Regions from separate parts of the Streptomyces crystallinus genome, predicted to be linked through region 2. Evidence: riboswitches for the same ligand, from Rfam matches in the RefSeq annotation. Region 2 holds a riboswitch; each other region holds the start of a gene.
The links. A riboswitch is a leader RNA that binds a small molecule or an ion and turns the genes downstream of it on or off. The one in region 2 is predicted to bind cobalamin.
Positions count from the first base shown of each region.

Region 1: linked by a shared signal. The riboswitch ahead of ABD236_RS11170 (acyl-CoA thioesterase) and the one ahead of ABD236_RS15910 (cobalamin biosynthesis protein) in region 2 are both predicted to bind cobalamin.
Region 3: linked by a shared signal. The riboswitch ahead of ABD236_RS20550 (ribonucleoside-diphosphate reductase subunit alpha) and the one ahead of ABD236_RS15910 (cobalamin biosynthesis protein) in region 2 are both predicted to bind cobalamin.

Region 1 covers NZ_BAAACA010000014.1:136,799-141,311, reverse strand. The annotation lists gene ABD236_RS11180 (hypothetical protein) at 197-760, shown strand; gene ABD236_RS11175 (hypothetical protein) at 895-1,389, shown strand; gene ABD236_RS11170 (acyl-CoA thioesterase) at 1,434-1,862, opposite strand; cobalamin riboswitch at 1,988-2,217, opposite strand; gene tsaD (tRNA (adenosine(37)-N6)-threonylcarbamoyltransferase complex transferase subunit TsaD) at 2,371-3,429, shown strand; gene ABD236_RS11160 (GNAT family N-acetyltransferase) at 3,426-4,001, shown strand; gene ABD236_RS11155 (peptidoglycan-binding domain-containing protein) at 4,132-4,513, opposite strand, start outside.
Region 2 covers NZ_BAAACA010000015.1:113,180-117,692, reverse strand. The annotation lists gene ABD236_RS15925 (class II aldolase/adducin family protein) at 1-472, opposite strand, end outside; gene ABD236_RS15920 (inorganic phosphate transporter) at 682-1,947, shown strand; gene ABD236_RS15915 (hypothetical protein) at 1,976-2,200, shown strand; cobalamin riboswitch at 2,311-2,449, shown strand; gene ABD236_RS15910 (cobalamin biosynthesis protein) at 2,560-3,489, shown strand; gene ABD236_RS15905 (cobyric acid synthase) at 3,486-4,513, shown strand, end outside.
Region 3 covers NZ_BAAACA010000025.1:102,730-107,242, forward strand. The annotation lists gene ABD236_RS20550 (ribonucleoside-diphosphate reductase subunit alpha) at 1-1,986, opposite strand, end outside; cobalamin riboswitch at 2,114-2,243, opposite strand; gene mctP (monocarboxylate uptake permease MctP) at 2,475-4,106, opposite strand; gene ABD236_RS20560 (DUF3311 domain-containing protein) at 4,103-4,357, opposite strand; gene ABD236_RS20565 (GntR family transcriptional regulator) at 4,467-4,513, opposite strand, start outside.

The DNA.
Region 1 (4,513 bases), on a different contig from region 2:
CCTCGTGGCCACCGCGAAGATCCAGACGGCGGTGACTGGCCGAGCGCGTGGGGGCCGGCCGTGTTCCCGCTGGGCACGCTGTCGGCGGACGACGGCGCTATCGATGGAGAAGAAGGTCCGCCATACGACAACCGTCGGCGTTGGTGTGCGGCACCTCTTGTCAGTGCGCCGGGCCGGCCAACGAGCGGAGGACTCGATGTCCGTCACCGTCGTGGTCATCATCATTGTCGCCGCCGTGCTGGTGCTCGCCGCGTGCGCGGTGGCAGCGCGCGTGGTCATGGTGCGCCGTCGCCGCGAGCTCCAGGAGCGGTTCGGCCCCGAGTACGAGCGCACTGTGGAGGCGCGGGACAGCCGTCGGGCCGGCGAGCAGGAGCTGCGTGAGCGCGAGGAGCGCCACGATGCGCTGGACATCAAGCCGCTGCCGGCTGCTGTCCGCGACCGCTACTCCCTGGACTGGGCCCGCGTGCAGGAACAGTTCGTCGACCGGCCCGACGACGCCGTACACGACGCCGACCGGCTGGTGACGACGCTCATGGGCGAGCGCGGCTACCCGACAGAAGGGTACGAGCAGCAGCTCAAGGACCTGTCCGTCGAGCACGGGAGAACCCTGGAGCACTACCGCGCCGCGCATGACGTCAACGAGCGCAGCAGCCGTCACGAGGCGACCACGGAGGAGCTGCGCGGCGCGATGGTGCACTACCGCGCGCTGTTCGAGGAACTGCTGCACAACGGAGACCGGCCGGGCAGGGGCGCGGAATGAGCTCGCGGCCGACGGTAGGGTGCGCCGCAGGGGCAGCGCCTTCGATCCAGCGGACACCCGCCATGACGCGTGACGGACCGACCGCGTGATCGACAGACAGAGGGATTGATGTACACAGGGATGGATGTGTAGAGATGGGCAGCACGGAGACACCCCGACCCGATGACAGCGGCGCTCTGTCCACGGAGGACCTCGCCGGCACCGGGCGGCAGGACATCGAGAGCGAGAGCAGCGAGGCTTCAGAGCTCGCCGACACCCCGCCGGCGTATCCCGGAGAAGCCACCGCCGACCTGGGGGACCGACAGGACGACGCCGGGCGGGCCCCCTCCGACGGAGGCGGGGACTCGGCACCGCCGGAGGAGAACGAACCCCTGCTGGGAGCGGAACAGGAGGAGTTCCGTGCCAGGTGGCAGCAGATCCAGAGCCAGTTCGTCGACGACCCCAGGGACTCCGTCAACGCGGCCGACCAGTTGGTCGCCGAGACGATGCAGGCACTGGCCACCACCTTCTCGGCACACAAGCGCGACCTCGAGAGCCAGTGGCACCGCGGCGAGGAGGTGGCGACCGAGGACCTTCGCGTGGCACTTCAGCAGTACCGCTCGTTCTTCAACCGACTGCTCAGCACGTGACCCCGGGGCGGGGGAGGGCCAGGTCCGTCCGGTGAAGGACGTGTCTATGACTCCAGTAGACCGGGAACGGGCCGTGGCCGGCCCTCGCTGTCGATGGCCACGAAGCTCAGGCGGGCGGTGGCCACTTCGGTGGGGGGAGTGGTGGTGGCGTTCCAGCGCTCGGCGGTGACGCGTACGGCCACCGTCATCGAGGTCCGGCCGGCGCGTTCGAGGAGGGCGTGGACGGTCAGGAGGTCCCCGGCGCGGGCGGGGGCGAGGAACGTCATGCGGTCCACGGAGACCGTCACGGCCGGCCCGTCGGCGTGGCGGCCCGCCGAGGCCGCCGCCGCGTCGTCGATCAGCTTCATGACGACGCCGCCGTGAATGGTGCCGTAGAGGTTGGTGTCGTGCTCGCTCATGATGTGGGCGAGGGTCACCCGGGAGTCGGCCGGCGCCTTGTGGGCGCGGGGGCCTGCGGTGATGTCCGCGGTCACGGAACTCTCCTTCGCGAGTCGTGGATCGACCCGGCGGCGTACCGCGGACGCGAGGGAGGGCGGGCTCGGTAGGTGCCCGCTGCCGCCGGCCCGCCCACGAGGCCACCGATTCTCCGCACGCGCTCGTCGCGCACGGGCAGCGGCAGGTCTTCGGACTCACGGGCACGCCACCGTACGAACGACATGTACGAGGCATCTACTGGCCGTCGCTTCCCAGGACCGTTGTCGGTCCCAGTGCGTATGACGGCGGTCGTTCCCGCTCACCGCTGCGGGGCAGTCCCGGATTCCCACCGGGTTCCCTCTTACGACGCATCCCGCCTGGCGGGCGGGGCGAACCAGCTGCGCTCTCAGCCTAGGTCACGGCCCCGGGCGTTTCGGCGGCCCGGCCGGATGGCGTACGTCTCACATCACGGGCCGGAAGAGCCGTGCGGTGCGCCTGCCCCGTATCTTATTGCACATAGGTTGCAAGAACGATTGATATGCGAAAGAGGCTGACGTGGGCGCTCCGGTGGTGCTGGGCATCGAGTCGTCGTGCGACGAGACCGGGGCCGGGATCGTGTCCGGCGGGCGGCTGCTCGCGCACGTCGTGGCGTCGAGCATGGACGAGCACGCGCGGTTCGGCGGGGTCGTGCCGGAGATCGCCGCCCGTGCGCACCTCCAGGCGTTCAATCCCGTGGTCCAGGAGGCCCTCGACCAGGCGGGGTTGCGGCTGCGCGACATCGACGCCGTCGCCGTCACCACCGGCCCCGGCCTCTCCGGCGCCCTCCAAGTCGGTCTCGCCGGAGCGAAGACGCTCGCGTACGCCGCCGGTGTGCCGCTGTACGGGGTGCACCACCTGGCCGGGCACGTGGCGGCGGACACGCTGGAGCACGGGCCGCTGCCGAATCCGTGCATGGTGCTGATCGTGTCGGGCGGGCACACCTCGCTGCTGCTGGTGCGGGACCTCGTACGCGACCCGATCCTGCACCTCGGCGACACCGTCGACGACGCGGCGGGGGAGTGCTTCGACAAGGTGGCCCGGGTGTTCGGGCTGCCGTATCCGGGCGGGCCCGCCATCGACCGGGCCGCCCGTGAGGGCGACCCGTGCGCGGTGGCCTTCCCGCGCCCGCTGACCGGCCCACGCGACGATCCGTACGCCTTCTCCTTCTCCGGCTTGAAGACCGCCGCCGCACGCTGGGCCGAACGCCACCGGCAGTCCGGCGAGGAGATCCCGCTGGCCGACGGCGCCGCCTCCCTCCAGGAGGCCGTCGCCGACGTGCTGACCCGCAAGGCGCTGGCCGCCTGCCGGGAGTACGACGTGCGCACCCTCGTGGTCGTGGGCGGGGTGGCCGCCAACTCGCGGGTGCGGGCGCTCGCGGAGGAGCGTTGTGCGATCGCGGGTGTGGAACTGCGGGTGCCGCCGCTGACGCTGTGCACCGACAACGGGGCGATGATCGCGGCCGTGGGCGACCTGCTGGTACGGGCCGACGCCGCCCCGGCTCAGCTGGACATCTCCATCGACCCGTCCGCCCCGCTGGAGTACGCCTTTCTGCACCCGCTCGCCCGCCCCGCCGCGAGCGCCGCATGAGAGGGCTGGTCATACGCCCGGTCGCGGGTACGGAACTGCTCTCACGCGGCGCGGACATACGACGGGTGTACGCCGATGCCTTCAGCCGACACCCATGGAACGAGGACGCCACCGTCGCGGACACCTATATACGGCGGTTGGCCGACGATGTCACGCGCCCGGGCTTCGTGGCGGCCCTGGCCTTCGACGCGGAGACGGTCGTCGGTATGGCCACCGCCTGGACGACCTCCGCCCCCTTCCCGTCCGGCCGTTGCTACCCGCAGGCCGCTGCCGCCCTGGGCGCGGAGCGCACGGCGGACTGGCTGTGCGGCGGTCGGGAGGTCGACGAGCTCGCCGTGGCCGGTGCGGCGCGCGGCCGTGGCGTCGGCGCGGCCCTCCTGCACGCGGTGACCGGCGACGCACCCGACGGCCGCTGCTGGCTGCTCACCTCGGTCCGTGCCCCCGACGTCGTCCGCTTCTACCGGCGCCTGGGCTGGGCCCAGGCCACCCACCCAGCACCTGAGGGGAACGGAATCGCGGTCTTCCTCGGGCCGGCGCATCCGGCCCGTCCGGCCGTCGTGGGCACGGACTGAACGAGGCGAGGATCCTTGGTGCGTACGGTCGGTATCTGCGGCCGGCCCGGATGCCTGCGCCGCACCCTTCGCCTGTGCACGGCTGTGGCCGCCCGTGGTTCGGGTGGCCACAGCCGTGGCGACGCGGCGGCTAGATGGTATCGGCGAAGCGCTTGAAGGCCGCCTGCGTGTTGGGGCCCGGGTCCCCGTCGATCTTGTCGGTGTAGCCGTAGTTACGCAGGAGCCGCTGGAGGGCCATCACGGTGTTGGGGCCGGGGTCGCCGTCAATCTTGTCCGTGTAGCCCCAGTGGGTCTTGAGGCACCTCTGGAAAGCCTTCCAGCTGTTGATGCCGAGCTGGCCGTCGATGCCGTCGTTGTAGCCCCAGTAGGTGTGCAGCCAGCGCTGGACGTTCTTCGCCTGCGCGGAGCTGAGGCCGAAGTTGTGCACCGCGAGGATCTGCGCCGACGCAGTGGTGACCGGCACGGCGCTCGGGTGTGCGGGCGCTGCCGCGCTCGCGCCCGCCAGGCCGGCG
Region 2 (4,513 bases):
GGAGGCAGCCGGTGCGGCCGTCGAGGGCGCGCAGCATGTTCCGCGCCAGTTCCTCGGTCCCGTACAGGGCGTAGGGCGCCACCTGGACCGGACCACCGAGCTCGGCGGCCATGTAGTGGACCGGCGGCAGCTCGCTGACCAAGGTGGAGACGGCCGTGGCGTGCACGGCGTGGGTGTGCACGACGGCCCGCGCGTCGGTGTCCCTGTATACGGCCAGGTGCATCGGCAGCTCACTGGTGGGCCGCAGGGTGCCGGTCACCTGGCGGCCGGTGAGGTCCACGGCGACGGTGTCGCCGGGGCCGAGGCGGTCGTAGGCGACCCCGGAGGGGGTCACGAGGACCAGGTCGCCGACGCGTACCGAGACATTGCCCGAGGTGCCGACGACCAGGCCTTCGTCGGCGGTGCGGCGGGCGGTGGCGGTCAGCTCGGCCCAGGCCGCGGCGATCGCTGCGGAGTCCATCGGCTCTCCCATGGGGTGATCCTCGCAGGCTCCGCGGCGCGGGTGGAGGCGTGAGCGGAATCTCTTCAATGGGGCCGATGACCGGTTCGTATGGCTTTGATACGCCTTGATCGAACCGGAAACCGGTCAGATACACCGCGAGGCCCGACCCAGTTCACCTTCCGTTCATCCAGGTTGCTTACGTTCGTCCAACCACTGACGTCGAACGATTGCCTGGGTAAATGGAACACATCACGCTGCTGCTCGCCATTGTGGTCGTGACAGCTCTAGTGTTCGATTTCACGAACGGTTTCCATGACACCGCCAACGCGATGGCCACCACCATCTCGACCGGCGCCCTGAAGCCCAAAGCCGCGGTCGCCATGTCCGCCGCACTCAACCTGGTCGGCGCGTTCCTGTCGGTGGAGGTCGCCAAGACGATCTCCGGCGGGATCATCAACGAGAAGGGCCTCAGAACAGAGGTCATCTTCGCGGCGCTCGTCGGCGCCATCCTCTGGAACCTGGTGACCTGGCTGCTCGGCCTGCCGTCCAGCTCGTCCCACGCCCTGTTCGGCGGTCTGATCGGCGCGGCCGTGATGTCGGCCGGCTGGTCCTCGGTCAACGGCTCGACCGTCGTCACCAAGGTGCTGCTGCCCGCCGTCGCCGCCCCGATCGTCGCGGGCGTCGCCTCGATGCTGGCCACGCGGCTGACGTACCGGATCAACCGCGGCACCGACGAGAAGGCCACCGCCAAGGGCTACCGGGCCGGGCAGATCGCCTCCGCCGGTCTCGTCTCGCTCGCCCACGGCACCAACGACGCGCAGAAGACCATGGGCATCATCACGCTCGCCCTGGTCACCGGCGGTGTGCTGCACCCGGGCGCCAACCCCCCGATGTGGGTCATCGTCTCGGCCGGCCTGGCCATCGCCATGGGCACGTACCTCGGCGGCTGGCGCATCATCCGCACCATGGGCAAGGGCCTGACCGAACTGGCTCCGCCGCAGGGCTTCGCCGCCCAGTCCGGCGCCGCGACCGTCATCCTGGCCTCCTCGCACCTCGGCTTCTCGCTCTCCACCACCCAGGTCTGCTCCGGCTCCGTCATGGGCGCCGGCCTCGGCCGCAAGGGCGGTGTGGTCCGCTGGTCCACCGCGACCCGGATGTTCGTCGCCTGGGGTCTGACCCTGCCCGCCGCGGGTCTGGTCGGCGCCGGCGCCGAGTTCCTCACCGGCCAGGGCACCTGGGGCATCGTCCTGGTGGCGGTCCTGCTGGTCGCGGGCTCCGGCTTCATCTGGAAGCTGTCGCGCCGCTCGCCGGTCGACCACAACGACGTCACCGCCGCCCCGGCCGCGAGCGAGCTCCCGGCCGAGCCCGCGGGTGTCGTCACCACCGCGATCGCCGCCGTCACCCCGCCCCCGACCGTCGCCGCCGTGGCCGCCGACCTGACGGCCACCATCCCGGCCCCGGCCCCGGTGGCCCCCGCCGACCCGGCCCGCCCGGCTGCCGTCTGACCCGGCCGCGCACTCCGAAGGAATCGTCATGCACATCGACTGGCAAGCTCTCGGCACCGTCTTCGGTGTCAGCCTCATCGTCACCGTCGGCCTGGTGGGCCTGTTCACCGTCGGGATCGTCGGCCTCAGCAAGCAGCAGTCGGCCGCGGCCGGCAAGGGCAACGTCATGGTGGCCCGCACCACCGCCTACCTCTGCTTCGCGCTCTGCGCGGCGGCCGTCGCGTACGGCATCAACCTGATCGTCGCCAAGTAGTCCGGCCACCCGGCCGCACGCGCTCCCGAACCGCCCCCCGGCCCTGCCGGGGGGCGGTTCGCTGTGTGCCTGCGCACACTCTCCCGTCGCAGGTCAGCAGCGAGTTGACGGGCGTTCGCGGGCGTGGTGGACTGCCCGAGCCATTACGGCGGCAGAAGAGGAAGCCGGTGCGAATCCGGCGCGGTCCCGCCACTGTCATCGGGGAATCATCCCCGTGAGCCAGGAACTCTCACCGCCGGTCGACGTCGTACCAGGGCGCGGACACCCTGAGTGAGGACATACCGCCATGCGCGCCTGCCTGTTGCCGGCACCCCCCGGACGTACCGGAGCTCCCCTCGGCGTTGCGGCGGGCTGATCCCATGCGTGCCGATCGCACTTTCGCGTACGGCGCCACCGCCGGTCTCCTCGGCGACCTGCTCCTCGGCGACCCCCGCCGCGGACACCCGGTCGCCGCGTTCGGCCGTGCCGCGGCGGCCGTGGAGCGCGCGCTGTGGCGTGACCACCGGGGCTGGGGCGCGCTGCACACCGCCGTGTGCGCCGGAGGCGCCGCGGGCGCCGCGCTGCTCGCCACCCGTGCCGTACGCCACCGCCCCGCCGCCTCCGTCGCGCTGACCGCCGCCGCCACCTGGGCCGTGGTGGGCGGCACTTCGCTGGGCCGGGAGGCCCGGGCGATCGGCGCGGCCCTGGAAGCCGGGGACGTCGAGGCGGCCCGGGCGCGGCTGCCGCACCTGTGCGGGCGCGACCCGCAGGCCCTGGACGCGCCCGGCATCGCGCGCGCGGTCGTCGAGTCCGTCGCCGAGAACACCTCGGACGCCGTGGTGGGCGCGCTGGTGTGGGGAGCGCTCGCGGGGGTGCCGGGGCTGGTCGGCTTCCGGGCGGTCAACACGCTGGACGCGATGGTGGGTCACCGCTCGCCGCGCCATCTGCGGTACGGGTGGGCCTCGGCGCGCCTCGACGACGTGGCGGGCTGGCCGGGCGCCCGGCTCACCGCCGCGCTCGCGGTGGCCGCCGGGGGCTCGCCGCGCGCCGCCACGCGCGCGTGGCGCGAGGACGCGGACAGGCACCCGAGCCCCAACGCCGGTCCGGTGGAGGCGTCGTTCGCGGGGGCGCTCGGCGTACGGCTCGGCGGCACCCTCTCCTACGGCGGCCGTGTCGAGCACCGGCCGGTGCTGAACGGGGGCGGCCGGGCGGTGGAGGTCGCGGACATCGAGCGGGCGGTGCGGCTGTCGCGCCGGGTGGGCTGGCTCGCGCTGGGCGTGGCCATCGCGGTGAGGAAGGTACGGACATGAGTGGCGGACTGCTGGTCGCGGGCACCACGTCGGACGCCGGCAAGAGCGTCGTCACCGCCGGGATCTGCCGGTGGCTGGTGCGCCGGGGCGTGAAGGTCGCCCCCTTCAAGGGACAGAACATGTCCCTCAACTCCTTCGTCACCCGCGAGGGCGCGGAGATCGGGCGCGCGCAGGCGATGCAGGCGCAGGCGGCGCGCGTCGAGCCGTCCGCGCTGATGAACCCCGTGCTGCTCAAGCCGGGGAGCGACCGGTCGAGCCAGGTCGTACTCATGGGCAAGCCGGTGGGTGAACTGAGCGCCAGCGGCTACCACGGCGGACGCCAGGAAGCGCTTCTGGGCACCGTCGTGGACTGCCTGGAGCGGCTGCGGGGCACATATGACGCCGTGATCTGCGAGGGGGCGGGCAGTCCGGCCGAGATCAACCTGCGGCGCACCGACATCGTCAACATGGGCATCGCGCGCGCCGCGAGGCTCCCGGTGGTGGTGGTCGGCGACATCGACCGGGGCGGGGTGTTCGCCTCGTTCTTCGGTACGACGGCGCTGCTGAGCCCCGAGGACCAGACCCTGGTCGCCGGGTACATCGTCAACAAGTTCCGCGGCGACGTCTCGCTGCTCGAACCCGGCATCGACATGCTGCGCGGGCTCACCGGGCGCCACACGTACGGGATCCTGCCGTTCGCGCACGGGCTCGGCATCGACGAGGAGGACGGCCTGCGGGTGTCCCTGCGCGGCGCCGTGCGCGAGTCGGTGGTGGCGCCGCCGGTGGGCGAGGACGTGCTGCGGGTCGCGGTCTGCGCGATCCCGCTGATGTCCAACTTCACCGACGTGGACGCCCTCGCCGCCGAACCGGGCGTGGTCGTGCGGTTCGTGGACCGGCCCGAGGAGCTGGCCGACGCGGATCTGGTCGTCGTGCCGGGAACCCGGGGCACGGTCCGGGCGTTGGAATGGCTGAGGGAACGGGGGCTGGCGCGGGAGCTGGCGCGCAGGGCGGCCGAGGGGCGTCCGGTGCTGGGGATCTGCGGCGG
Region 3 (4,513 bases), on a different contig from region 2:
GTCCCACACGCCGAGCTTCTTCAGGTCCTCCACCAGGTAGCCGTTGACCTGGAGGAACTCACCCGACAGCGTCTCGCGCTTGAAGAGGTTGGAGACCTGCGGCTCGATGCACTCGTACACCCCGGCGATGGAGGCGATGGTCGCGGTCGGGGCGATCGCGAGCAGCAGCGAGTTGCGCATGCCCACCGAGGCGATCCGCTCGCGCAGCGCCGCCCAGCGCTCCGGCCAGTTCAGCTCGACGTCGTAGTGGTCGGGGTGCAGCACACCGCGAGCCGTACGGGTCTTCTCCCAGGCGGGCAGCGGGCCCGAGCGCTCGGCGAGGTCGCAGGACGCCTCGTACGCGGTGAGCATGATGCGCTCGGCGAGCTTGGTGGAGAGCGCCTTCGCCTCGGGGGAGTCGAAGGGCAGGCGCAGCTTGAAGAAGACGTCCTGGAGGCCCATCGCGCCCAGGCCCACCGGACGCCACTTGGCGTTGGAGCGGCCGGCCTGCTCGGTCGGGTAGAAGTTGATGTCGACGACGCGGTCCAGGAACGTCACGGCGGTGCGGACGGTCGCGTCCAGGCGCTCCCAGTCGATCTCGCCGGACGCCAGTACGAAGGCGCCGAGGTTGACCGAGCCGAGGTTGCAGACGGCCGTCTCGCCGTCGTCGGTGACCTCCAGGATCTCGGTGCAGAGGTTGGAGGAGTGGACCGTGTGGCCGGGCTCCGCCGTCTGGTTGGCGGTGCGGTTGGAGGCGTCCTTGAACGTCATCCAGCCGTTGCCGGTCTGCGCCAGGGTGCGCATCATCCGGCCGTACAGGTCCCGGGCCTGGATGGTCTTCTGCGCGAGACCGGCCGCCTCGGCCCTGCGGTAGGCGGCGTCGAACTCCTCGCCCCACAGGTCGACCAGCTCGGGCACGTCGGCGGGGGAGAACAGCGACCAGGTGCCGTCCGCGTCGACGCGGCGCATGAACTCGTCCGGGATCCAGTGCGCCAGGTTCAGGTTGTGCGTACGCCGGGCGTCCTCACCGGTGTTGTCGCGCAGCTCCAGGAACTCCTCGATGTCGGAGTGCCAGGTCTCCAGGTAGACCGCCGCCGCGCCCTTGCGCCGGCCGCCCTGGTTGACGGCCGCGACCGAGGCGTCCAGCGTCTTCAGGAACGGCACGATGCCGTTGGAGTGGCCGTTGGTCCCCCGGATGAGCGAGCCGCGCGAGCGGATGCGGGAGTACGAGAGGCCGATGCCGCCCGCGTGCTTGGAGAGCCGGGCCACCTGGTGGTAGCGGTCGTAGATCGAGTCCAGCTCGTCCAGCGGGGAGTCCAGCAGATAGCAGCTGGACATCTGCGGGTGGCGGGTGCCGGAGTTGAAGAGCGTGGGGGAGGACGGCAGGTAGTCGAGCCGGCTCATCAGCCGGTACAGCGAGCCGACCTCGTCGAGCGCGCGCACCGAGTCGTCCTCGGCCAGGCCCGCCGCGACCCGGAGCATGAAGTGCTGCGGGGTCTCGACGACCTGACGGGTGATCGGGTGCCGCAGCAGATAGCGGGAGTAGAGGGTGCGCAGACCGAAGTAGCCGAAGCGGTCGTCGGCGCCCTCCGCGAGGGAGGCCTCGACCAGCGCGTCGAGCCGGGCCGAGTGCAGCCGTACGAAGTCGGCGGTGCGGTCCGCGATCAGGCCCTCGCGGTGGCCGACCTCGACCGACTCGGAGAACGAGACCGAGCCCTGGCTCGCGGCCTCCTCGGCGATCGTGAGCGTCAGCAGCCGGGCGGCGAGGCGGGAGTACGCCGGGTCCTCGGAGATCAGACCGGCGGCGGCCTCGGTGGCGAGCCCACGCAGCTCCGCCTCGTCCGAGCGCGCGTTGCGGCCGCGCAGCGCGGCGGCGGCGACCCGGCCGGGGTCGGTGTCCGGCAGATCGGCGGTGAGGTCGGTCAGGGTCCGCAGCAGGGCGGTCCCGGGGGCATCGGCCGGCTCTTCGGCGATCGCTGAGGCGGGATCCGCAGGGGCGATGGTCACGTGGGGGCACTCCTCGCTCGGCACGGGGCCTGGCGAGTGTGCGGGCACACGGACACACCCCCTCGGGGGTACGCCGCGTCCACTGCCCATTCCGCGAGGCCCGGACGTCTGGCACCCGGACCGGATGGCCAGGGCGCGCTGTTCGGCAGGTCCTCGGACTGAACAAGTACGCAAATACGTACCAGTACACCGTTGCGGGACAGTTCCGGATTTGCACCGGATTCCCCTGCGGCGACAGCGAGCACGAGCATACATCTTGTGCCGGGCTGTCGTGGCGCCCCCACATGTTGTGTCGCCCCCGTGTCGGGCGATGCCATTTGGGTAGCCGTTTGACTGCGGGCCGTCTCGGGCTGGGCGCGCAGTTCCCCGCGCCCCTAAGGGGGTTGGGAGCGCGGCAATCCCAACCTGCGGGCAGTCGTGGGCATTCCCGGGACAGGCGAAAGCGGGCCGCCGGGAGACCCCGGTGGCCCGCTTTCGTCCCGCTCGTGTCAGTGCGCCGAGCCCGCCGTCGCCGGGGGGAGTTCCGTCTGTACGCCCGGGTCGCCCGCGTCCGCCGTGTAGTCCTCCGGGGACGTCTCGTCGACGCCGTCGGGGGCCTTCAGGGCCCGCAGGACGACCGTGAGGACCACGGTGACCGCCACGTTCAGGACGAACGCCGTGAGGCCGATGTAGCCGATCTCCCCGATGCCGGGGATCTCCTTGGAGCTGCCGCCGAAGTGCTTCTGGGTGGGCGAGGCCACCCCGTACGCGGCGAGCGTGCCGTAGAGCATGCCGACCGCCCAGCCCGCCAGCAGCGCCCAGCGATGGAACCAGCGGGTGAACAGACCGCCGACCAGCGCCGGGAACGTCTGGAGGATCCAGATGCCGCCGAGCAGCTGGAAGTTGATCGCGACCGTCTTGTCCATGGTCAGGACGAAGACCAGCGCGCCCACCTTCACCAGGAGCGAGACCAGCTTGGAGACCTTGGTCTCCTGCTCGGGCGTGGCGTCCGGCTTGAGGAAGTCCTTGTAGATGTTGCGGGTGAACAGGTTCGCGGCCGCGATCGACATGATCGCCGCCGGGACGAGCGCGCCGATGCCGATCGCCGCGAACGCCACGCCCGCGAACCATTCCGGGAACATGTCCTCGAACAGCTGCGGGATCGCCAGCTGGCCGTTCTTGACCTTGACCCCGGCCGCGATCGCCATGAAGCCGAGCAGCGCCAGCAGGCCCAGCATCAGCGAGTACAGCGGCAGGATCGTGGTGTTGCGGCGGATGACGTTGCGGCTGCGGGAGGAGAGGGTCGCCGTGATCGAGTGCGGGTACATGAACAGCGCCAGCGCCGAGCCCAGGGCAAGCGTGGCGTAGGTCCACTGGCTCTTGTCGCCGGGCACCAGCGCACCCGTGGGCTTCCCGGCCGCGTTGGGCGTCTCGAACTTGTGCCGGGCCGCCGCGAAGATGTCGTCGAAGCCGCCGAGCTTGATCGGGATGTAGATGATCGCCACCAGGATGACGATGTAGATGAGCGTGTCCTTCACGAACGCGATCAGTGCGGGCGCGCGCAGACCCGAGGAGTACGTGTACGCGGCGAGCACCGCGAACGCGATCAGCAGCGGCAGGTCCTTGAGGAACCAGTTGCCGGAGCCGCCGATGCCCATCACGTCCAGCACCGCCTGGATGCCGACCAGCTGGAGCGCGATGTAGGGCATCGTGGCGAGGATGCCGGTGACGGCCACCGCGAGCGAGAGGCCCTTGGAGCCGAACCGGCCGCGCACGAAGTCCGAGGTCGTCACATAGCCGTGCTTGTGCGAGACCGACCAGAGCCGGGGCAGGAACGTGAAGATCAGCGGGTAGACCAGGATCGTGTACGGCACCGCGAAGAAGCCGGCCGCGCCCGCCGCGTACACCGCCGCCGGGACCGCGACGAAGGTGTACGCCGTGTAGAGGTCGCCGCCGAGCAGGAACCAGGTGACCCAGGTACCGAACGAGCGCCCGCCGAGGCCCCATTCGTCGAGGCTGTGCTCGTTCTCGGCGCGGCGCCAGCGGGCGGCCATGAAGCCGATGACCGTGACGGCCAGGAAGAAGAAGATGAAGACGCCGAGCGCGACGCCGTTGACGCCGCCTTCCGCTGCGAGAGTCACTTGCCCTCACCCGCCTTGCGGCCCTGCTGGTCGTGCTGCCACAGCCTGTACGCCAGCATCGTCAGCGCGGTCGAGATGACCACCCACAGCATCTGGTACCAGTAGAAGAACGGGATCCCGGCGAGGGCCGGGTCGACCTTCGCGTACGAACCGACCCAGAGCATCGCCACGAAGGGCGCGATCAGACAGAGCGCGATGATCACGCGCACCGGCGTGATCACCGCTCTCCGTTCCTGCGTTGTGTCCGGCATGGTGGCTTCGTCCCCTCACTGTGCTCACCTGTGGTAATGCGCACGAAATCTAGGGGACGGAAACCCGCCACGGAACCCCTGTACCGGATACCGGACGTCGGATCGTGGGTCAGTCGGTGGGGCGCTTGAGGCGGGCGACGAACTTGTAGCGGTCGC